3 regions of the Serratia sp. NA_13 genome follow, and region 3 is predicted to be linked to each of the others. Evidence: predicted binding sites of a transcription regulator. Region 3 holds the regulator's gene; each other region holds the start of a gene.

Region 1 (7,507 bases), on a different contig from region 3:
TCACCCCAGTTACTTACTTGAGTAAGCTCCTGGGGATTCCTGCCTTGGCCGCCTTGATGCAACTCCAATTATTTAGGGTATAAGATTGGTCTTTCAGACTACTGATCAAGCCCGTTATTAGGGAGAGCGTGCCGATGGGGTCGTAGCAGCTTTAGCTGCCGGAGTGCCCCTCGGTGCGCTAGGCCCGGGTATCTCGGGCTTAAAAACAACCTGAACAGCAACCTTTTCTATTTAATCCTGGCGCAGAACCTGGCGGCCATGCTCCAGCAGGGCATCTGTCACTTTACGCATCATGCGGCTCTCCGGCGCGAAGCGGTGCCAGAACAGCATGCGGCGCTGGAACAGGCCCGGCGTCAGATCGATCAGTTCACCCGAAGCCAACTCTTTCTCAATCTGCAGATGCGGGATCATACAGCAGGTGGTGCCCTGGCGTGCCAACTGCACGAAGGCTTCCGACGAGTTCACAATATGGCAGGGCACGCTGCCCGGCGACAGATCAAAGTTCTGCTGTAGGAAAGCCTGGTGCATGTCGTCGAGATGATCGAACGCCACTGCCGGCGCTTTGAGCAGCGCGGAGCGTGTAACCCCGTTAGGGAAATAGCGCTCGGCAAAACCCTTCGAGGCGACGAACAAATAATCCAGCGCGCCCAGTTGATCCACCAGGCAGCTTGGCAGCGGCTGCGGCTGGATACTCACCGCGCCCACCACTTCACCACGGCGCAGGCGTTCCTGAGTGCGTGTTTCGTCTTCTACCTGCAAGTTCAGGCGGATAGGGGAGTCGGTCAGTACCGGTTTCAATGCCGGTAGCAGCCAGGTCGCCAGGCTGTCGGCGTTAACCGCCAGCGACAGCAGCAACGGCGTATCAATGCCGGTATCGTTACCCAGCCACTCTTCTTCCAGTAATTCCACCTGGTGCAGCAGCGCCAGCAGTTTTTGGCCCTGCTCGGTCGGACGTGGCGGCACGGTACGCACCAACAGCGGTTGGCCAAACAGGTTTTCCAACTGCTTGATGCGCTGGGATACTGCCGATTGTGTGATGCAAAGTTTTTGCGCGGCGCGCTCAAAGCCACGCTCACGGATCACCGCGTCCAGCGCTTGCAGCGTTCGATAGTCTGGGCGTTTCATCGGAAAGATATCCCTTAAAGTAAATTGATACAGGCACTATGCCACATCTCTGGTGTATTACAGGTAGAAAATCACCGGGTCATCTTGTCGCACCGCGCCTAAAAATGCGGCCTGGCGTGAAGAAGTGTGATCCTGCCTGAGTGAAAAATAGCGATTTACCCTATAATACGCACACGTTTTCGTACAGAGGCAATGGACATATTATGACGCAGGATGAACTGAAAAAAGCGGTTGGCTGGGCAGCACTGGATTACGTTACCCCAGGCACCATCGTTGGGGTCGGCACTGGCTCGACCGCCGCCCATTTTATTGACGCGCTCGGCTCGATCAAGCACCAGATCGAAGGGGCGGTGTCCAGCTCTGACGCCTCCACCGCCAAGCTGAAAAGCCTTGGTATCCACGTTTTCGACAGCAATGAAGTGGATTCACTGGATATTTATGTCGACGGCGCGGATGAAATCAACCGTCATATGCAGATGATCAAAGGCGGTGGCGCTGCACTGACGCGTGAAAAAATCATTGCTGCTATCGCGCGCAAATTTATCTGTATTGTTGATTCCAGCAAACAGGTTGAAGTATTGGGTAAATTCCCGCTGCCGGTAGAAGTGATCCCGATGGCTCGCTCTTACGTAGCGCGTGAGCTGGTGAAGCTGGGCGGGCTGCCGGAGTATCGTCAGAATGTCCTGACCGATAACGGCAACGTGATCCTCGATGTGCATAACCTGAACATCATGGACGCCATCGCGCTGGAAAACAAAATCAACGGCATCGCCGGTGTGGTGACCGTGGGTCTGTTCGCTAATCGGGGGGCCGATGTCGCGCTGGTGGGTACGCCTGGCGGCGTGAAGGTTGTCGAATAATGTAGTACCCCAGCAGGTATGCGGTCTTGGATCCCACCGGGCCGCATAATTCACTGGTTAAAATATCTTTTATTAAAAGCGCCAAATTTGGTGACATATGTCACATTGCGAGCGATAGCTCCACGAAGCTTCTGCCTATTTCTTTCCCTATGGCATTTTCTGCCAGAAACCGCCAACAACGCTGAGCCTTGTACTGACGGGCGGGCAATCGTTTGTATTGCCGCCTGCGTTATTTTTGTTATGTTGGATGCGTGCTGTTTCACAACAGCCGCTTCTGAAGTCTGAACATAGGGTCGGGTAAATGGCAAAAGTATCATTGGAGAAAGACAGGATTAAATTCCTGTTGGTGGAAGGGGTTCATCAGAGCACGGTAGATAATCTGCTGGCTGCCGGATATACCAACATTGAATATCACAAAGGTGCGTTAGACACCGAATCGCTTAAGGCATCGATCCGCGATGCTCACTTCGTCGGTATCCGATCGCGCACGCATCTGACCGAAGAAGTTTTCGCTGCCGCAGAGAAGCTGGTGGCGGTAGGTTGTTTCTGTATCGGTACTAACCAGGTTGATCTGAAGGCGGCGACCAAACGCGGCGTTCCGGTGTTTAACGCACCTTTCTCTAATACCCGATCCGTGGCAGAAATGGTGCTGGGCGAACTGCTGCTGATGTTGCGCGGCATTCCGTCCGCCAACGCCAAAGCGCACCGTGGCGAATGGCAGAAACTGGCCGTCGGCTCGTTTGAAGCGCGCGGTAAGAAGCTGGGGATTATTGGCTACGGCCATATCGGCACCCAGTTGGGGATCCTGGCTGAAGGTCTGGGTATGAAAGTGTTCTTCTACGATATCGAGAACAAGCTGCCGTTGGGCAATGCCCAACAGGTGCGCCACCTGTCCGATCTGCTCAATATGAGCGACGTAGTGACGCTGCACGTACCGGAAACCCTGTCGACCAAGAATATGATGGGCGCAGAAGAGCTGGCGTTGATGAAGCCAGGTTCGATTCTGATCAACGCCTCGCGCGGTACCGTGGTGGATATTCCTGAACTGTGCAAAGTATTGGCCAGCAAGCATTTGGCCGGTGCGGCGATCGATGTCTTCCCGGAAGAACCGGCTACCAACAGCGAGCCGTTCAACTCACCGTTGTGCGAGTTCGACAACGTGATCCTGACCCCGCACATTGGTGGTTCTACTCAGGAAGCACAGGAAAATATCGGTGATGAAGTGGCCGGCAAGCTGGCGAAATACTCCGACAACGGTTCGACCCTGTCGGCGGTAAACTTCCCGGAGGTATCACTGCCCGCGCATGGCCCTAACGCCAGCCGACTGCTGCACATCCATGAAAACCGCCCTGGCGTACTGACGCAGATTAACCAGATCTTTGCTGAAGAAGGGGTGAACATCGCCGCGCAGTACCTGCAAACTGGTCCGGAAATCGGCTATGTGGTTATCGATATCGAAGCGGAAACCGAACGTGCCGATGCTGCACTGCAACGGATGAAGGCGATTGATGGCACTATCCGTGCTCGCCTGCTGCTCTGATTGAAAACGCGGTGACAAAAAAGGCCGGATTTATCCGGCCTCAGACTGATGACAAACCTCATTCCTGCCCAGAGCGAGTAGAGGCTGATAAATAAAAATCAGGAAAATCAATTGATTGATTTTCGGCTGTTCACCACAAAGCAGGAAAAACCACGCTTTTTCCTGCTTTGTCAGCAACCTAAGGCCGGATTTATCCGGCCTTTTGCTATTCGGCTATCCGCCATGTCCAATTTTTCGTTGGGGTAACGATTTCCGGCAGCGGGATATCCCAATGTTCCACCGGCAGTTGTTCCACCTGCTGGCAGTCATGCGCCAACCCGATCGGGTAGGGGCCGGCATTTTGCCAGTTTTGCAGGGTGCGATCGTAAAAACCGCCGCCCATCCCCAAACGCTGGCCCGAGCTGTCAAACGCCACCAGCGGCGTCAGCACCACGTCGAGTGACCCGACCGGCAGGACGTTGCGCACATCGAGCTGTGGCTCAAGGATATTGAAACGGTTGTTAACCAGCGGCGTTTCCGGGGTGTAACGCAGGAACAGCAGGTTACTGGGGCTAAACGGGTGTAACACCGGCAGGTAGACTTGCTTGGCCTGTTGCCATAACCGTTCAATCAGCGGACGGGTATCCAACTCGCCGTCAAACGACAAAAATACTGCAATGCTGTGTGCCGCCTGGATGCGTGGATGCGCAGCGATGCGTTCGGCAGTTTGCAGGGCAAAGTTATTTTGTTGTTCAGAGGTTAGGGCGCGTCGACGCTGACGAATTTGGTTACGGATATTTTGCCGCTGCTGGGCATACTGGGCTTGAAAAAACATAGTCAGCACACTTACCGCTGAGGAAGGGGGAATCTCCGAGATGCCGTCGCAGGCTGTAACCCTTGAACCCATGGTTCAAGGTGAACGTGCTGTCGCAATCTTAAGGCTTCTCGGCGGGCCGAGCATGCACACCGATCGCGGATCATCACATTCTGTTGGTACTAAATATCGGCTCAGGGGACTGGCCCGCTGGCGAACATCTCAGAGAAATTTTTTACTCATTGCCAAAATCTTGGATATCAGCAACTTAAGTTATTCGAATTGTGCATCCTGACGTTCAGAGATGCGACCCTGTTCAAGCAATGCCTGTTCAATGGTCTGTTGTAGCATGCGAATGCGTTGTTCCATATTGGACGCATAATCACGGGTTTTCAACCGTTCTTGAGCAAGTTCGTGACAAACATTCAATGCCGCGATGAAAACGAGCTGCTCAGTATTTGTGACTCTAGTGCGAACTTTAAGATCTTGCAACCGTTCGTTAAGATCGACCGCTGCCATGTTCAACGCATCTTGTTGTTCTGGCGGGCAATTGACTCTTAAAGAGCGACCAAAAATTTGAATATCTACTGGTTGTGCAGACATGCCACCTTCCTGCCTAAATTTCGCGCCAGCCTCAATCAACCCCTACCGGGTCGTCTAAAGCGGGCGCCACTATATATACCTCGGTACCAAGATACAACCCCTTTTTCAGTACCTGGTTGTAATCTACTGCGACAGACATTACCAGTCAAAAAAGGGTTTCAAAATGCGTATTTAGCTTCATTTTGTTCCCTGCCGGCAGTGTGTGAGATCTGACACATCACGATTATAACTAGCCACTGAGGTGTCGTGCTTATCTGGTACAGCGACGGACCTTGGTGGTAGCATAACACGAACTTATCCTGCCAACGATGACGAATACGCATGTCTATACAGAATACATTTCCAAGTTACCAATCTTTGACCCTTGCCCTCAACCAGCAAGCGGTGGCGTTGACCGCAGCAGAAATGCACGGCCTGATCAGCGGCCTGCTGTGCGGTGGCAGCCGCGACGCCGGCTGGCAGTCGCTGGTGTACGATCTGACTAACGAAGGCGTGGCCTTCCCGCAGGCATTGAGCCAACCTCTCCAGCAACTTCATGAAATCACACGTGAAACGCTGGAAGACGACGATTTCATGTTCCAGCTGATGATGCCGGAAGGCGAGACGGTCAGCGTATTCGATCGCGCCGACGCGTTGAGCGGTTGGGTGAACCATTTCCTGCTCGGGCTCGGCATGATGCAGCCGAAACTGGCTCAGGTGAAAGACGAGGTGGGTGAGGCGATCGACGATCTGCGCAACATAGCCCAACTCGGTTATGAAGAAGACGAAGACCAGGAAGAGCTTGATCACTCTCTGGAGGAAGTGGTGGAGTATGTGCGGATGGCGGCCATTTTGTGCCACACCGAATTTACCCGCCGCAAGCCGACGGCACCGGAAAATGCCAAACCGACCTTGCACTAAATACCCGATTTCACGACATTAAGGCCGTGAGCACAGGCAGATTGATTTCAGGAGAAGGTGATGACTCAGCAGGAATTCAACAGCCGCCGTCAGGCGCTGTTGGCGAAAATGGCTCCGGCCAGTGCGGCGATTATTTTCTCTGCGCCGGAAGCAACGCGCAGTGCCGATACTGAATATCCTTACCGCCAGAACAGCGATTTCTGGTACCTGACCGGCTTCAATGAGCCGGAAGCGGTGCTGATTCTGGTGAAGAGTGACGAGACGCATAACCACAGCGTGCTGTTCAATCGGGTACGCGATCTGGCGGCTGAAACCTGGTTTGGTCGCCGTCTGGGCCAGGATGCCGCTCCGGCGAAGCTGGGGATAGACCGCGCTCTGCCGTTCAATGAAATCAACGATCAATTGCCCCTGTTGCTCAATGGCCTGGACGTGGTTTACCACGCACAGGGCCAGTACGCCTATGCCGATAAAATTCTGTTCGACGCGCTGGACAAGCTACGCAAAGGCTTCCGTCAGAACCTTCAGGCACCGGCGACTCTGACCGACTGGCGTCCGTGGCTGCATGAAATGCGCCTGTTCAAGTCGTCCGAAGAGATGGTCATCATGCGCCGTGCCGGTGAAATCAGTGCATTGGCCCATACCCGCGCGATGGAAAAATGCCGTCCCGGGATGTTCGAATATCAGCTTGAGGCGGAAATTCATCATGAGTTTACTCGCCTTGGTGCGCGTTCCCCGTCCTACAACACCATTGTCGGTGGTGGGGATAACGCCTGCATCCTGCATTACACCGAGAACGAAAGCGAATTGCGCGATGGCGATCTGGTGTTGATCGACGCAGGCTGTGAGTTTAAAGGCTATGCCGGTGATATCACACGAACCTTCCCGGTCAACGGCAAATTCAGCCGACCGCAGCGCGCGGTGTATGACATCGTGCTGGCGTCACTGACGCGGGCGCTGGAGATGTTCAAGCCGGGTATCAGCATCCGTGTAGTGAATGATGAAGTCGTGCGCATTATGATCACCGGGATGGTAGAGCTGGGTATCCTGAAAGGTGAAGTAGAACAGTTGATTGCCGAACAGGCCCATCGTCCGTTCTATATGCACGGCCTTGGTCATTGGTTGGGGCTGGATGTACACGATGTCGGCCATTACGGCACGCCGGATCGCGACCGTACGCTGGAGCCGGGCATGGTGCTGACCGTTGAACCGGGGCTGTACATTGCGCCGGATGCCGACGTGCCGGAGCAATATCGCGGTATGGGCATTCGTATTGAAGACGACATCCTGATCACCGCGACTGGCATTGAGAACCTGACGGCCAGCGTAGTGAAAGATGCTGATGCCATCGAAGCACTGATGGCGGCGGCAAGGTAATAGCATGGGTGTAATCATCGTTGGCGGCGGTATGGCGGGCGCGACTTTGGCGTTGGCCATTTCATCGCTTACTCAGGGACGATTGGCGGTTGATCTGGTTGAAGCGACCCGACCGGACGACCGCAGCCATCCGGGATTTGATGCCCGTGCCATTGCCCTGGCGCAGGGCACCTGCCTGCAGTTGACGCGCATCGGCGTTTGGCCGGCGCTGTGTGACTGTGCGACGGCCATTACTCAGGTGCACGTTAGCGATCGCGGCCACGCCGGGTTCGTTAATTTGCACGCGCAGGACTATCAGGTCGACGCGTTGGG
Region 2 (7,507 bases), on a different contig from region 3:
ACTGATGGGCAAGTATATTCAATCGGCAATTAAACAACAGATGGAGCAGCGCGGTTATAAAGCCAGCACAACGCCTGACCTGTTGGTGTACAGCAGTGCAATGAAACAGAAAAAAGTGCAGGTGAATGACACCCCGGCTCCGGTTGGCCGTCGAGGTTATGCAGGCTGGGGCGGTTATAATCAAACCGTATGGAGCTATACCGAAGGCACCCTGCCGGTTGACCTGGTGGACAGCAAGCAAAACAGCTGGTCTGATTACAATCTAACGTTTATCAATAATGTTTATACCATCTAATAAGTCAGAGTTGCTTCATGAGATAAATAACCCTCACCACTTTGATAACAAAGGAAATATTACATGATAAAATTATCAAACTTGATTGAAGAGAAGAAAAAAAAATTCGCAAATCATAAATTCTTTTCTTATATTTGTGATACATCACGTTCACTTGAGGAACGGCTATCATTCCTACCTAACATGTCACACTTCATTATGAGTTTTGGTGACATAAATAAATATGTACTCCCCTTCCCCTTGCCTCAAAATGATCTTGAAAAAGCCATCAATACCCATGCAGAAGAAGATTCAAATCATTGGCCATGGTTTATATCTGATCTGCAGCAACTAAACATGAATAATAGCCAACCATTAACAGACACACTGAGGTACCTTGGACTGACCCCACGACAGTAGACATATCCTGTCCTCACGACGAGGCCTGTTCGAAGGCCTCCGGACTGACGCCGCCGAGATGACTGTGGCGCCGGGCCCGGTTGTAGAACACTTCAATGTAATCGAATATATCGGCCCGGGCCAGATCCCGGGTTTTGTATATTCTCTTCCTGATGCGTTCTTTTTTCAGCGAACTGAAGAACGATTCGGCCACCGCATTATCCCAGCAGTTGCCACGACGGCTCATGCTCGGGGCCAGGTTATTGGCCCGACAGAAGCGCTGCCAGTCATCACTGCCGTACTGGCTGCCCTGGTCTGAGTGCACGATGACCTCGCCGTCGGGTTTACGTCGCCAGACCGCCATCATCAGCGCATCCAGCGCCAGTTCGCGTGAGAGTGTGGGTTTCATCGACCAGCCGACCACATTACGGGCGAAGAGATCGATAACCACCGCCAGATACAACCAGCCCTGCCAGGTGCGGATATAAGTAATATCGGTGACCCAGACCTGATTGGCCCGGACAACAGTAAACTGCCGCTGCACGCGATTAGGGGCAATCACTGAAGGTCGCCCAGCGATACGACGCGGCGCTTTATAGCCGCGCACGGCTTTGATCCGGTTCAGTTGCATAATACGGCCCACCCGGTTTTTACCGCAGGTTTCCCCGATTTCGTTCAGATCGCCATGAACCCGCCGGTAACCGTATACGCCTCCACTCAGTGAATATGAGTCACGGATAAGCGCCAGCAGACGCTGGTTATCTTTATCACGCGCCGAGACCGGGTTATGCAGCCACGCGTAGAATCCGGCCCGGGCGACATTCAGTACCCGACACATCGTCATCACACCCCATACAGTGCAGTGCTCATTGATAAAGCGGTACTTCAGTCGGGCTCCCTTGCAAAGTACCGCGCGGCCTTTTTCAGGATATCCCGTTCTTCTTCGGTGCGTTTTAGCTGCGCCCGTAGTTTCAGGATCTCGCTTTTGGCTTCCAGTAAATCCCGGGCATGCTGTTCGCTGTTATAGGGTTTAATCGCCCGTAACCACTTATAAAGACTGTGTGTGGAAACGCCCAGCCGGTCAGAAATTTCAGCGACGGAATAACCGCGTTCCGTTATTTGACGGACGGCTTCTTCCTTAAATTCAGGGGTAAATCGTGGTGTGCCCATACGCTCCTCCTATGCTCAAACTATAGGGCAGGATCGTCTACCGGGGTGGGGTCAGTCCAAACTATAGGGCAGGATCGTCTACCGGGGTGGGGTCAGTCCAGTCCTTCCGGGAACTGTTCTTCAAAAACAGACTGGTATAGTTGTTCTAACAGGAAAAGTTCAGCCTCATCCATCTCATCAGAAGTAGCGAGCCCCAGCTTATTAGCCAAAACTTGTTCGCCAGAGTCTTTCTCATACTGACCTTCACTGCTGGATACATGGTATCGGCTCATGGAGATGCCCTGTGTTATTAGAGGGATGGAAAAACAGAGGGATTATAACGCTGGATGAGTACAGCAAACAATATTTGTAAAATCAGATAGTTACAAATGTTTAGGTTAAAATGTGTTTTTTATTCACTGGTGGAAAATAATCGTTAGTAATCAGCATTAACACACCAATGCATCATCGGCGTGTGCGAATCGAGCTTATCGGTACTATTCATAAGATTACTGTTTCCAATCCATTGAATTTAAAGTTGCTTGTGATGTTGATTGTCATCATTAGGGGTCGTCACGCCGCGGCACAAAAAACTACTCGATAGAGCAGTGGTTGACGGCGGTAAGGATCAATAAGCCCTTAATACTCTCGCTATACTAGCCCAGCGGGCAATCGGCTGTCACAGGTAAAATGGGAAGCTTTACGCAAAGTCGGTTTGTAAGGTATGGATTGCGTTACACAGGTTAATCATGGAGTGATGCAGGGCTGTATTGCAGATGTCCTTAGTGAGTAATCAAAGCAATGCGTTACCCCAATCAGGCGATCTACCGCGAAGGGTACCCTGCTCTGCCTGAAGCTGGCCTGCCAAACCCTGGCCCCCAAAACCCCAGCCATTTACCACTTCTTTTCCATCCCCCGGATCGTCCTATCTTGCTGAAGCGCGCTAATCAAGGGCGAACGATTTTATGGTCACCAATCGACCTATGGACGATCCCGCACACAGAATTATCCATAAACACCCTGCATGTTTTTAACTTATTGTTTATAATTATTATTTGTTTATTTATGACGAATTTATTCAGTAATTAAAGGTTATTTGAGAGACAGGTCACACTATTTTTTTATGTGAAATGTGAAGAGGGTCAATCAGGAAGGTCAAGCAGAGACGGTTCTAACTGCTTGTGGCTTACCGATCCGCTGCACTGCCTCCGTATACTGTCTGCAACCAGGGCAAAGTAAGGGAAATTTTCATAAGGAATGTGCGTGAGGCAATGACTATTGCATCTGGCAAACAAATGACACGGGGCTTTTTTGATTATCTTGAGGGATTGGGTATGGAAAAGAAAAAAATCTATCTGTTTTGTTCTGCCGGTATGTCGACTTCCCTGCTGGTTTCAAAAATGAAAGCACAGGCCGAGAAGTACGAAGTGCCGGTGATCATTGCCGCCTATCCTGAGGCGTTGGCCGCAGAAAAGGGGGCAGAGGCAGATTTGGTTCTGCTCGGGCCACAGATTGCCTACACGCTAGCCGAAGTGCAAAAGCAGTTACCCAACAAGCCTGTTGAAGTGATCGACTCTGCTTTATACGGCAAGCTCGATGGCCTGGGCGTATTGAAGGCCGCAGTCGCCACCATAAAAAAAGCTAACCAATAAAGGGGTCTGCCGTGAATACGTTAATTGCCTCGTTGGAAAAGGTCATTCTGCCCTTTGCCGTGAAAATTGGTAAACAGCCCCACGTTAATGCCATCAAAAACGGGTTCATTCGCTTGATGCCACTGACGTTGACCGGCGCGATGTTCGTTCTGATCAACAACGTGTTTCTTAGCTTCGGCGAAGGATCGTTCTTCTTTTCAATGGGCGTGCGGCTGGATGCGTCTACCATTGAGACGTTGAATGGCCTGAAGGCCATCGGTGGCAGCGTTTATAACGGCACCCTGGGGATTATGTCCCTGATGACGCCCTTTTTTATCAGTATGGCTTTAGCTGAAGAGCGCAAAGTCGACCCGTTGGCCGCAGCGCTGCTGGCGGTTGCCGCCTTTATGACCGTGACCCCGTTCAGCGTCGGCGAAGCTTATGCCGTAGGCGCTAACTGGCTGGGTGGTGCCAACATCATTTCCGGTATGGTGATCGGCCTGGTGGTGGCGGAGATGTTTACCTTTGTGGTTCGTCGCAACTGGGTGATCAGCCTGCCGGACAGCGTTCCTTCTTCAGTGTCACGCTCGTTCTCTGCCTTGATCCCCGGCTTTCTTATCCTGTCGATCATGGGCGTACTGGCCTATTGTCTGACGCTGTGGGGCACCAACTTCCACCAAATCATCATGGACAGCATCTCGGCACCGCTGGCAAAAATGGGCAGCGTCGTGGGCTGGGTATATGTGATGTTCTCCTCGCTGCTGTGGTTCTTTGGGGTACATGGTTCAATGGCGCTGGCTGCACTGGACAGCGGTATCATGACGCCATTCGCGCTGGAGAACGTCGAGCTGTACAACAAGTACGGTTCTGTCGAAGCCGCAGTGGCTGCAGGTAAAGAGTTCCACATGTGGGCGAAGCCGTTCGTTGACTCCTACATCTATCTGGGCGGAACAGGTTCGACGCTGGGGCTGATTATTGCCATCTTTATCGCTTCACGCCGCGAAGATTATCGTCAGGTTGCCAAGCTGGCGACGCCGTCGGGCATCTTCCAGATCAACGAACCTATTCTGTTCGGCCTGCCGGTGATTATGAACCCGGTGATGTTTATTCCGTTTATTCTGGTTCAGCCGGTACTGACGATTATTACCACCGTGGCTTATTACACCGGATTGATCCCGCCAATTACCAATATTGCGCCATGGACCATGCCGGTGGGGCTGGGGGCGTTCTTCAACACCAACGGCAGTATTGTGGCCATGTTGCTGAGCTTCTTCAACCTGGGGGTAGCGACCCTGATTTACCTGCCGTTCGTGATGATCTCCAACAAGGCACAGAGCCAGATCGATCAGGCGACGGAAAGCGAAGAAGACATCGCCAAGGCGTTGAAATTCTAACTGCAGTCTGGGGCAGCAATCCGCTGCCCCGGTTTTAGAGGGGCTTCGGATGAAATATCAATTTGCTGACGATTTCTGGTGGGGGAGCGCCACTTCGGCACCCCAGTCGGAAGGGGCAGCCGCGCGGGATGGCAAAAGCCAGAACATCTTCGATTACTGGTATGAGATTGCACCAGAACGCTTTCATCATCAGGTTGGCCCGTCCGAAACCTCCACCTTTTATGATAATTTCCAGCAGGATATCCAACTGCTAAAGGCCCTTGGGCACAATAGCTTTAGAACCTCGATCTCCTGGTCACGGTTGATCCCGCAAGGGGATGGCGAAGTGAACCCGAAAGCGGTCGCTTTCTATAATGCGCTGATCGATAGCCTGCTGGCTCAGGGCATCACGCCATTTATCAATCTTTACCATTTTGATATGCCGCTGTGCATGCAGCAACAGGGTGGCTGGGAAAGCCGGGCGGTGGTTGATGCCTACGCGCGTTATGCCAAAACCTGCTTCAGCCTGTTCGGCGACAGAGTCAGCCATTGGTTCACCTTTAATGAGCCGATTGTCCCGGTTGAAGCCGGGTATCTGAACGACCTGCATTATCCTTGCGTGGTTGATTTCAAAAGGGCGATTGCAGTGGCTTACCATAGCGTTTTGGCTCATGCCAAAGCGGTGAGCGAGTTCAGGGCGCTGGGGAACCAGGGCTCGATAGGCATTATTTTGAACCTGAGCCCGACTTACCCGCGTTCGGACAGCCAGGAAGACTTGGTTGCCGCCCATCATGCGGATCTGCTGTTGAACAAAAGTTTCCTCGATCCGGTGACCAAAGGGCGCTATCCGGACGATCTGGTGAATATACTGCGTGCCAATGACTTATTGCCGCAGACTGCGCCGGAAGACGCGCAGCTGATTGCCGATGGTGTAGTGGATATTCTGGGCGTCAATTACTACCAACCGCGCAGGGTCAAAGCGAAGCAAGGCTATCGGGCCAGCGACCCGGTGACAATGCCGGAAGACTTGTTCAACTATTACGAGATGCCGGGCCGCAAGATTAACCCGCACCGCGGCTGGGAAATCTATGAAAAAGGCCTGTATGACATCCTGATGGATCTGAAGGAAAACTACGGCAACATTCCCTGCTATATTTCAGAAAACGGCATGGGGGTAGAGGGCGAAGAGGCCTTCATCGGTGCCAGTGGGCGGGTAGAGGACGATTATCGAATCGACTTTATTCGCGACCATCTGAAATGGTTGCATCAGGCGTTGTCCGAGGGTTCTAACTGTAAGGGCTACCATCTATGGACCTTTATTGACTGCTGGTCCTGGCTGAATGCCTACAAAAATCGCTACGGGTTGGTTCGGCTGGAGCGGAATAGCCAGCAACGCACGATTAAAAAGAGCGGCTATTGGTTTGCCGAGACGGCCAGGCAAAACGGTTTTGATTAATGGGAGCGTGCGCGGTGTCTGAAAACCTGGTTTCGCTGAATGCGAACGACGTTAAGCTGATTCGGGAGCAGGATTTTTTTAACTGCAAAGATTTCCATCTATTTATCTATAACAAGGTGGAGAGCGCCACCGGGCTGCATCAGCATGATTATTACGAATTCACCATCGTCCTGAGCGGCAAATGCTATCAGGAGATCAACGGTAAGCGGGTGCTGCTGGAGCGCGGGGATTTTGTGTTTATCCCCATTGGCTCGCATCACCAGAGCTTTTATGAGTTCGGCGCCGCGAAAATCTTTAACGTGGCGGTCGGCAAGGTTTTCTTTGAAGAAAACTACCTGCAGCAGCTGCCTCGTTGTTTTGTCGCTTCTCAGGCCTATAGCCTGAAGAATGAGTTCCTGGCTTATATCGAGTCGGTGGTCAGTTCGCCGCAGTTCCGGGAGGATGATTTTGCCGAATTTCTGGAAACGCTGACTTTTTATATCATCAGCCGTATTCGTCATTATAAGGAAGAGAGCGGTGAGGGGGATGATATTCCTCAGTGGCTGAAGAACACTCTGGCTGGCATGCATGATAAAGCGATGTTTGGTGAAAAAGCGTTGCTCAATATGGTTGAGCTGTCGGGGAAAACGCAGGAATACCTGACCCGGGCAATGCGACGTTATTACCATAAAACGCCGATGCAGGTGATTAATGAAATCCGCATTAACTTCGCCAAAACCCAGCTTGAGGTCACCAACTATTCGGTCTCGGATATCGCCTTTGATTCCGGCTATGGCGACGTGAGCCTGTTTATTAAAAACTTTAAAAGACTCACTGAAGTGACGCCGGGTAATTACCGAAAAAAGTTCTACGGCCCTATTTAGGGCCGAGCCCGATAAGCATTAACGCCGATATTCCGAATGCCTTTCAGGCCGCCAATAGCCTGATGAGATAAATTTCTTTGCTTAAGCGAAGGGGAATTGCCGTACCTGACGGAGGGTATTCCCTTGCCAAAAATTTGTTAAATGGATGCCAAAATGGAAAAGTTACTGATAGTGAATGCTGACGATTTTGGTCTGAGCAAGGGCCAAAACTATGGCGTTATCGAGGCTTATCACTACGGGGTTGTCTCTTCAACCACTGCTATGGTCAATAGCGTGGATGTACACCATGCCGCCAGGCTCAGCCAGCTTTATTCTGGGCTGCAGATTGGCCTGCACTTTGTGCTGACCCACGGGAAGCCCCT
Region 3 (7,507 bases):
GGGGCCGACGACGTATTGCCCTGATCAACAGCGACATGCGTTATCTCTACTCGCAGCAGCGAGAGCAAGGTTATCGACAGGCGCTGGCCGAAGCCGGGTTCGACTATTGTCAGGTGGAATACGTCGAGGGGCTGGAATATGCCGCCGGTGCGTTGGCCATGGGTCGCCTGCTGGATACCGAGCCGCGGCCGGATGCGGTATTCACCATCTCCGACGTGATCGCCGGTGGAGCGATGAGCACCCTGCACCAACAGGAATTGCGCATTCCCGAAGATGTCGCGGTAATGGGCTTTGACGGCGTGCCATTCGGTGCCGTCACCACGCCACCGCTAACCACCGTCGAACAACCGATGCACCAGTTCGGCGTGCGCAGCGTGCAGTTACTGCTGGAAAAAATCAAAAATCCGCAACAACCGCCGCGCAATGAAATGCTTAAGTGGCGGCTGGTTGAGCGTGGCTCAGCCTGATTACAGGCTCAATTCCCCACGCAAAAACGTGTGCGCATAGCCACCAATCAAGGTGCGATCGCCCTTCAGCTCACAGAACAACTCTCCACCGCGCGCCGAAATCTGCAGTGCGTGCAACTGATGGCGACCAAGACGTGCGCTCCAGTATGGCATCAGCGTGCAGTGTGCGGATCCGGTCACCGGGTCTTCGCCGCCGTCGAGGGTAAAATAGCGCGAGACAAAATCCGCCGCCTCACCCGGAGCGCTGACAATCACTGCCCGGCCGACCAAGGCAATCAGTGCCGGGATATCCGGCTGCAATGCCCTGACCTGCGCTTCGTTTTCCAACACTACCAACAGCGCATTGGCCTGCCACACTTCCTGCGGATGAGCGCCCAGCAGCGCCGCCAACCCTTCAGGTTCCACAACCTTCTGCGGTGGCCGGGACGGGAAATCCAGGACCATGCGTTCGCCATCTTCGGCGTCGCGTTTGACGTACAGGTCGCCGCTCGCCGAGCGGAAACGAATATCCTGCAGCGCCGGGTTCACCACGCTGAACATCACGTGTGCCGCCGCCAGCGTGCCGTGACCGCACAAATCGACTTCTCGCTGGGGCGTGAACCAACGGATGGCCGACATATCGCCATCGTCCCAGACAAAACTGGTTTCCGGCAGGTTCAGTTCATTGGCGATGGCCTGCATCTCCGCAGCCGACAAAGGCTGTTTTAGCAGGCAGACGCCGGCCGGATTGCCACGAAACCCTTGACCGGTGAAGGCCGCAATATGGAAGTAATTCTCCACCATTCACAATTCCTCAATGCCAGATGAGTAACACACAGGCCGCGGTGAGCAACCCCATAGAAACGTTAAAAATGATCCAGGCCTTTTTGCTGCGCAGCAGGCGGCCAATCACCGTGCCAAATCCCAGCCAAATCACGCCGGCAATGATGTTCACCACGAATATGCCCAGTGAGATCGCCAGAATAGAGGAGTTGTATTGAGCACCAGCCAGGCTGAAGCTGGCCACCGCCCCCAGCGCCATCAACCAGGCCTTGGGATTAAGGAACTGTAGCAGCCAACCCTGGTACAGCCGTATCGGTTTGGGCGGTGCCACGTCGGTTTCAAGTTTTTCATAAGCGGCGGTAGCCACTTTCCATGCCAGCCACAGCAGATACAGGCTTCCGAGAATTTTCAGCACCAGATGCAGCGCCGGATAAACCAGAATCAAGCTGCCGACGCCGAACGCCACCAACAGCAAAATGCTTTGCATGCCGAGCATGATGCCAATCATCAGCAACAGTGAACGCATAAAGCCGAAGTTGGCACCGGAAGTGGTCAGTAACATATTGTTGGGGCCAGGTGTGATCGCGGCAACCCACAGAAAACCTAACATCGAAAGAAATAAACTCGCATCCATCAGGCGGGCGCTCCTCACCCAGGTCATTTTTTGCAGTATTATTGTTAACTCAGGGTAGTGAAGCTATCAGCGCACTAATCATCCCACAAGAGTGGCCAATAAGAATTTAATTCAAGCTATGCATGAATCCTTTCGCCCGTTGAGCGGGGCCAGTAATCCCCATCTGCAAACGCTGCTACCACGGCTGGTGCGTCGCCACGTGCAGTTGAAACCCCACTGGCAACGGCTGGAACTGCCCGACGGTGACTTTGTCGATCTCGCCTGGAGCGAAGATCCGGCTCAGGCCGGCGGCAAGCCGCGCGTGGTGCTGTTCCATGGCCTGGAAGGCAGTTTCTACAGTCCCTATGCCCATGGTCAACTCAACGCCTGGCGTGAAAAGGGCTGGCTCGGGGTGGTAATGCATTTTCGCGGTTGCAGTGGCGTGCCGAACCGCAAGCAACGCATCTATCATTCCGGTGAAACGGAAGATGCGCGCTTCTTCCTCCAGTGGCTGCGTACTACCTACGGAGAAGCCCCCACCGCTGCCGTTGGCGTCTCACTCGGCGGCAATATGCTGGCCTGTTATCTGGCACAGCAGGGCGCCGACAGTCTGCTGCAGGCGGCGGTGGTGGTTTCTGCGCCATTGATGCTGGAACCTTGCTCATGGCGGATGGATCAAGGCTTCTCGCGGGTTTATCAGCACTACCTGCTCGGCCAGTTGAAACAAAACGCCACCCGTAAACTGCTGCACTATCCTGATACCCTGCCGCTCAAGCTGCCGCAGCTCAAGGCATTGCGTCGGATCCGCGACTTTGATGATGCGATTACCTCGCGCATCCATGGCTTTAGCGATGCCACCGATTATTACCGCCGTTGCAGCGCCCTGCCACTGCTGCCGTCGATCCAAACGCCGCTGTTGATCATCCATGCCAAGGACGATCCTTTTATGACCGACGAAGTGATCCCCGAAACCGCCACGCTGCCGCACAACATTGAATATCAGTTGACCGAGTTTGGCGGCCACGTCGGTTTTGTCGGCGGTACATTGAAAAAACCCCATATGTGGCTGGAATACCGTATTCCATCCTGGCTTGCCCCTTACCTGGAAACAATCAAGTGATCATCCCCTGGAAAGAACTGGAAACCGAGACCCTCAATAGCCTGATTGAATCCTTTGTGCTGCGCGAAGGGACCGACTACGGTGAGCATGAACGTTCCCTGGAACATAAAGTGGAAGACGTGCGCCGCCAATTGAAAAACGGCGAGGTGCTACTGGTATGGTCAGAACTGCATGAGACCATCAACATCATGCCGCGCGGGCAGTTCCGTGCCGGGCAAGAAGAAATTTAGTGACTGTCGGTTCTATGACTGACGGAAAAAATCAGGTAACAATGAGGGATTGCAAACCAACGCGCGGAATTTTGCCCTTGGCGAAAAGGTGTCAAACAGACCAAAAATTTTAACTGACGCCTGCGCATTAAACACGGAGTGACCCATCACCATGTCCGCCAAACATCCCGTTATCGCAGTGACCGGCTCCAGCGGTGCCGGCACCACCACCACCAGCGTGGCGTTCCGTAAAATCTTTCAGCAGTTGAACATCCGCGCCGCGGAGCTGGAAGGTGACAGTTTCCACCGCTATACCCGGCCGGAAATGGACGCGGCGATCCGCAAAGCGCGCGATCTTGGCCGTCATATCAGCTATTTCGGCCCCGAAGCGAACGATTTTGGCCTGCTGCAACAAAGCTTTAGCGAGTACGGTACCAACGGCACCGGTCGTTCACGCAAGTATCTGCACACCTACGATGAAGCGGTGCCCTATAACCAGGTACCGGGGACCTTTACCCCGTGGGAAGCCTTACCGGCACCGACCGACGTGCTGTTTTATGAAGGGCTGCACGGCGGCGTAGTGACCGAACACAACGACGTGGCCAAGCATGTCGACTTGCTGGTCGGCGTGGTGCCTATTGTTAACCTGGAATGGATCCAAAAGTTAATTCGCGATACCGGCGAGCGTGGCCACTCCCGTGAAGCGGTGATGGATTCAGTGGTGCGTTCGATGGAAGACTACATCAACTACATCACACCGCAGTTTTCGCGCACCCATATCAACTTCCAGCGGGTGCCGACGGTAGATACCTCCAACCCGTTCGCCGCCAAGGCGATCCCCTCGCTGGACGAGAGCTTTGTGGTGATCCACTTCCGCGGCCTGGATCAGATCGATTTCCCTTATCTGCTGGCGATGCTGCAGGGATCTTTTATCTCGCATATCAATACGCTGGTGGTGCCGGGCGGCAAAATGGGATTGGCAATGGAGTTGATTATGGCGCCGCTGGTGCAGCAACTGCTGGAAGGCAAAAAAATCGGCTAACTTACCGGAGCGCGGCAACGGACCGCGCCCCTTTATCTATCAGGACACCGCGCGGATCTCAAAACTGTGGGTCACGCTGGCGGCCTTGCTCAGCATCAATGACACCGAACAGTACTTCTCGGCGGAAAGATTCACCGCGCGCTCAACAATTTTGTCACTTAAATCTTTACCGGTGACGATGAAATGCAGGTTGATATGGGTAAACAACCGTGGCGCTTCTTCGCGCCTTTCAGAGGTCAGCTTCACCTCGCAATCACGCACGTCGTTGCGTCCTTTTTGCAGGATCGACACCACATCTATCGCGCTGCATCCTCCCACCGACATCAGCACCATTTCCATCGGACTGGGCGCTTTATCGCCGGCGTTGCCGTCCATCAATACCTGATGGCCAGACGCGGATTCGCCCAGAAACGTCAACCCTTCCACCCACTTAACTCTTGCCTGCATGCTGGTCACTCCGGTTAATTTCTTAAAATCAGACTACGCTTTCGCATAGAAACTGGCAACGGAACCTGATGCTAATCATGCTGAAGCGAGACAACACAAGACACCCGCCTCACTCTGTGCTACAAACAGAGCCGCAATAAATCTTTCCGGGACACTGATTTCAGGGAAACTCCCAGGGAAAGGCTCCTTTACCGGTATGTTAACAGAATGTAGCTTGCAGCTCTCCCGGCAAGTTAATATGCTAGAGCGACAGCGTATATTTATGACACGCCTCAAAACCTGCTGCCAGCTACCATTAAAACAACGGCGACAGCACGTTTTACAGGGAACTCTGACCCCTGTGACACAAGGCAGCGATAACAACAGAGGATAACAGCGAATGGTTCTCGGCAAACCGCAAACAGACCCTACTCTCGAATGGTTCCTGTCTCATTGCCATATCCACAAATATCCATCCAAAAGTACGCTGATTCACCAAGGTGAAAAAGCCGAAACGCTTTACTACATCGTCAAAGGCTCCGTCGCGGTGCTGATTAAGGATGAAGAAGGTAAAGAGATGATCCTGTCCTACCTTAACCAGGGGGATTTCATCGGCGAGCTTGGATTATTTGAAGAAGGTCAGGAGCGTAGCGCCTGGGTTAGGGCGAAAACCGCCTGTGAAGTGGCTGAAATTTCCTACAAGAAATTCCGCCAGTTGATTCAGGTTAACCCGGACATCCTGATGCGCCTGTCAGCTCAGATGGCAAACCGTCTGCAGATCACCTCTGAGAAAGTGGGTAACCTTGCTTTCCTGGACGTTACAGGCCGCATCGCGCAAACCCTGCTGAACCTGGCGAAACAGCCTGATGCCATGACCCACCCGGATGGTATGCAGATTAAAATTACCCGTCAGGAAATTGGTCAGATCGTCGGTTGCTCACGTGAAACCGTTGGTCGTATTCTGAAAATGCTGGAAGATCAAAACCTGATCTCCGCCCACGGCAAAACTATTGTCGTTTACGGCACCCGTTAATCACTGAAAAAACGGCGCGATAATTCGCGCCGTTTTTTTATGCCCCTAGTCATCATGTGGCGCCGACTGATTTATCATCCGGAAGTTAATTACGCACTACGACAAACGCTGGTGCTGTGCCTGCCGGTTCTGCTCGGGCTGTTGATCGGCCAACTACAATACGGCCTGCTATTTTCCCTGGTTCCCGCCTGCTGCAACATCGCCGGGCTGGACACGCCTCATAAACGCTTCTTTAAACGCCTGATCGTCGGCGGTTCACTGTTTGCATTCAGCAGTTTGTTGCTGCAGCAAGCTCTGTTGTGGCAGTTGCCGCTGCCGATACTGATGCTCGGCCTGGCGCTGCTGCTCGGTGTCAACGGTGAAATAAGCCCGCTACACGCCCGTCTGCTGCCTGCTGCGCTAGTTGCCGCCATCTTCTCCCTCAGCATGGCCGGTACGGTGCCGCTTTGGCACGCGCCGGTGTTATATATCGTGGGCACGGCCTGGTACGGCCTGTTTACCTGGTTCTGGTTCAAGCTGTGGAAAGAACAGCCGATGCGCGAGTCGCTTAATCAGCTCTATCTGGAACTGGCGGACTACTTCGAAGCCAAATATTCGCTGTTGACCCAGCACACCGACCCGCAGACCGCATTACCTCCCCTGCTGGTGCGCCAGCAAAAGGTCATGGATCTGATCACCTTGCTGTATCAACAACTTAATTTTCTCCCCCATGCCAGCAATCTCGAACAAAAGCGCCTGCAACGCACCTTCCAGGTCGCGCTGGATTTGCAGGAACACATCACCGTCAGCCTGCACCTGCCGGAAGAGGTGCAAAAACTGGTAGAACAGAGCCAGGCCGAAGCCATTATCCGCCGCAATGCGCAGGTAATTGCCAATCGGCTGCGCACGGTGGCGCACGATATTCTCTACCACCAACATTCGCAACGCTTCAATATGGGCAATGAACTGACAGCATTGGAAAAAGTGGCGGCACAGCACCCGGAGAATCCGGTTGGGCAGTTCTGCTACTACCACTTCAGCCGCATCGCCCGCCTGCTGCGTACCCAGCATCCACTCTACCGGCGTGACCTGATGGCCAATCAAAACCGCCTGCCGTTTTGGCCGGCGCTGGTCAGTTATCTGTCGTTCAAATCCAATGCCATGCGTAATGCGGCACGATTAGGCGTCACGCTGGCGGCAGGCAGCAGCCTCGGGATGATGTTCAACCTGCCGAAACCCTACTGGATCCTGCTCACTATCATGCTGGTAAGCCAGAACGGCTACAATGCCACCCGGGTGCGCATCCAGCACCGTGCGCTCGGTACTCTGGCCGGACTCGTCATCGCCGCCGGTCTGCTGCAATTACAACTGCCCGAAGCCGAGACCCTGAGCGTGATGCTGGTGATTACGCTGCTGGCCTATCTGGTTTCACGTAAAAACTACGGATTGGCGGTTATTGGTTTTACGGTGACGGCGGTCTACACCCTGCAACTGCTGGCCCTCAACGGCACACATTTCCTGGTGCCGCGGCTGATCGACACGCTGATCGGCTGCGTGCTGGTGTTCGGCAGTACCATCTGGCTGTGGCCACAGTGGCAAAGCGGATTACTGCGCAAGAATGCCCATCAGGCGCTGGAAAACGATCAGCAGGCATTACGTCTGTTGCTGGAAGAGCAAGAGCCAGATCCCAGTGCACTGGCCTACGCACGTATGCAGGTCAATCAGGCGCACAATGCGTTATTCACCTCGCTGAATCAGGCCATGCAGGAGCCGGGGTTTGAATCGAACTATCTGGCGGATATGCGCCTGTGGGTGACGCACAGCCAGTTTATTGTCGAGCATCTGAATGCAATGAC

The links. Region 3 encodes CRP, which controls carbon source genes, mostly activating them, when cyclic AMP is high. Its sites were predicted from a motif close to ATGTGANNNNNNTCACAT; they were not measured.
Region 1: serA (phosphoglycerate dehydrogenase) is a predicted target of CRP. The motif match lies at 2,074-2,091, and genes of this name have one in related genera.
Region 2: ACUTSU_RS19530 (PTS sugar transporter subunit IIB) is a predicted target of CRP. The motif match lies at 2,953-2,970, and genes of this name have one in related genera.

The regions. Positions count from the first base shown of each region.
Region 1 covers NZ_JBQZFV010000010.1:15,750-23,256, forward strand. The annotation lists gene ACUTSU_RS14595 (LysR family transcriptional regulator ArgP) at 232-1,125, opposite strand; gene rpiA (ribose-5-phosphate isomerase RpiA) at 1,329-1,985, shown strand; gene serA (phosphoglycerate dehydrogenase) at 2,287-3,525, shown strand; gene ACUTSU_RS14610 (5-formyltetrahydrofolate cyclo-ligase) at 3,731-4,339, opposite strand; RNA gene ssrS (6S RNA) at 4,368-4,550, opposite strand; gene zapA (cell division protein ZapA) at 4,592-4,921, opposite strand; gene ACUTSU_RS14625 (YecA/YgfB family protein) at 5,243-5,821, shown strand; gene pepP (Xaa-Pro aminopeptidase) at 5,882-7,195, shown strand; gene ubiH (2-octaprenyl-6-methoxyphenyl hydroxylase) at 7,200-7,507, shown strand, end outside.
Region 2 covers NZ_JBQZFV010000017.1:46,922-54,428, reverse strand. The annotation lists gene ACUTSU_RS19550 (DUF4136 domain-containing protein) at 1-295, shown strand, start outside; gene ACUTSU_RS19545 (hypothetical protein) at 359-694, shown strand; one part of gene ACUTSU_RS19540 (IS3 family transposase) at 708-1,597, opposite strand; one part of gene ACUTSU_RS19540 (IS3 family transposase) at 1,597-1,843, opposite strand; partial or broken gene ACUTSU_RS19535 (cell filamentation protein Fic) at 1,945-2,115, opposite strand; gene ACUTSU_RS19530 (PTS sugar transporter subunit IIB) at 3,157-3,474, shown strand; gene chbC (PTS N,N'-diacetylchitobiose transporter subunit IIC) at 3,486-4,847, shown strand; gene ACUTSU_RS19520 (glycoside hydrolase family 1 protein) at 4,897-6,282, shown strand; gene chbR (transcriptional regulator ChbR) at 6,282-7,145, shown strand; gene chbG (chitin disaccharide deacetylase) at 7,299-7,507, shown strand, end outside.
Region 3 covers NZ_JBQZFV010000018.1:73,447-80,953, reverse strand. The annotation lists gene ACUTSU_RS20220 (LacI family DNA-binding transcriptional regulator) at 1-467, shown strand, start outside; gene ACUTSU_RS20215 (PhzF family phenazine biosynthesis protein) at 468-1,250, opposite strand; gene ACUTSU_RS20210 (LysE family translocator) at 1,261-1,863, opposite strand; gene ACUTSU_RS20205 (hydrolase) at 1,982-2,962, shown strand; gene ACUTSU_RS20200 (YheU family protein) at 2,959-3,192, shown strand; gene ACUTSU_RS20195 (phosphoribulokinase) at 3,344-4,213, shown strand; gene ACUTSU_RS20190 (OsmC family protein) at 4,253-4,660, opposite strand; gene crp (cAMP-activated global transcriptional regulator CRP) at 5,040-5,672, shown strand; gene ACUTSU_RS20180 (YccS/YhfK family putative transporter) at 5,727-7,507, shown strand, end outside.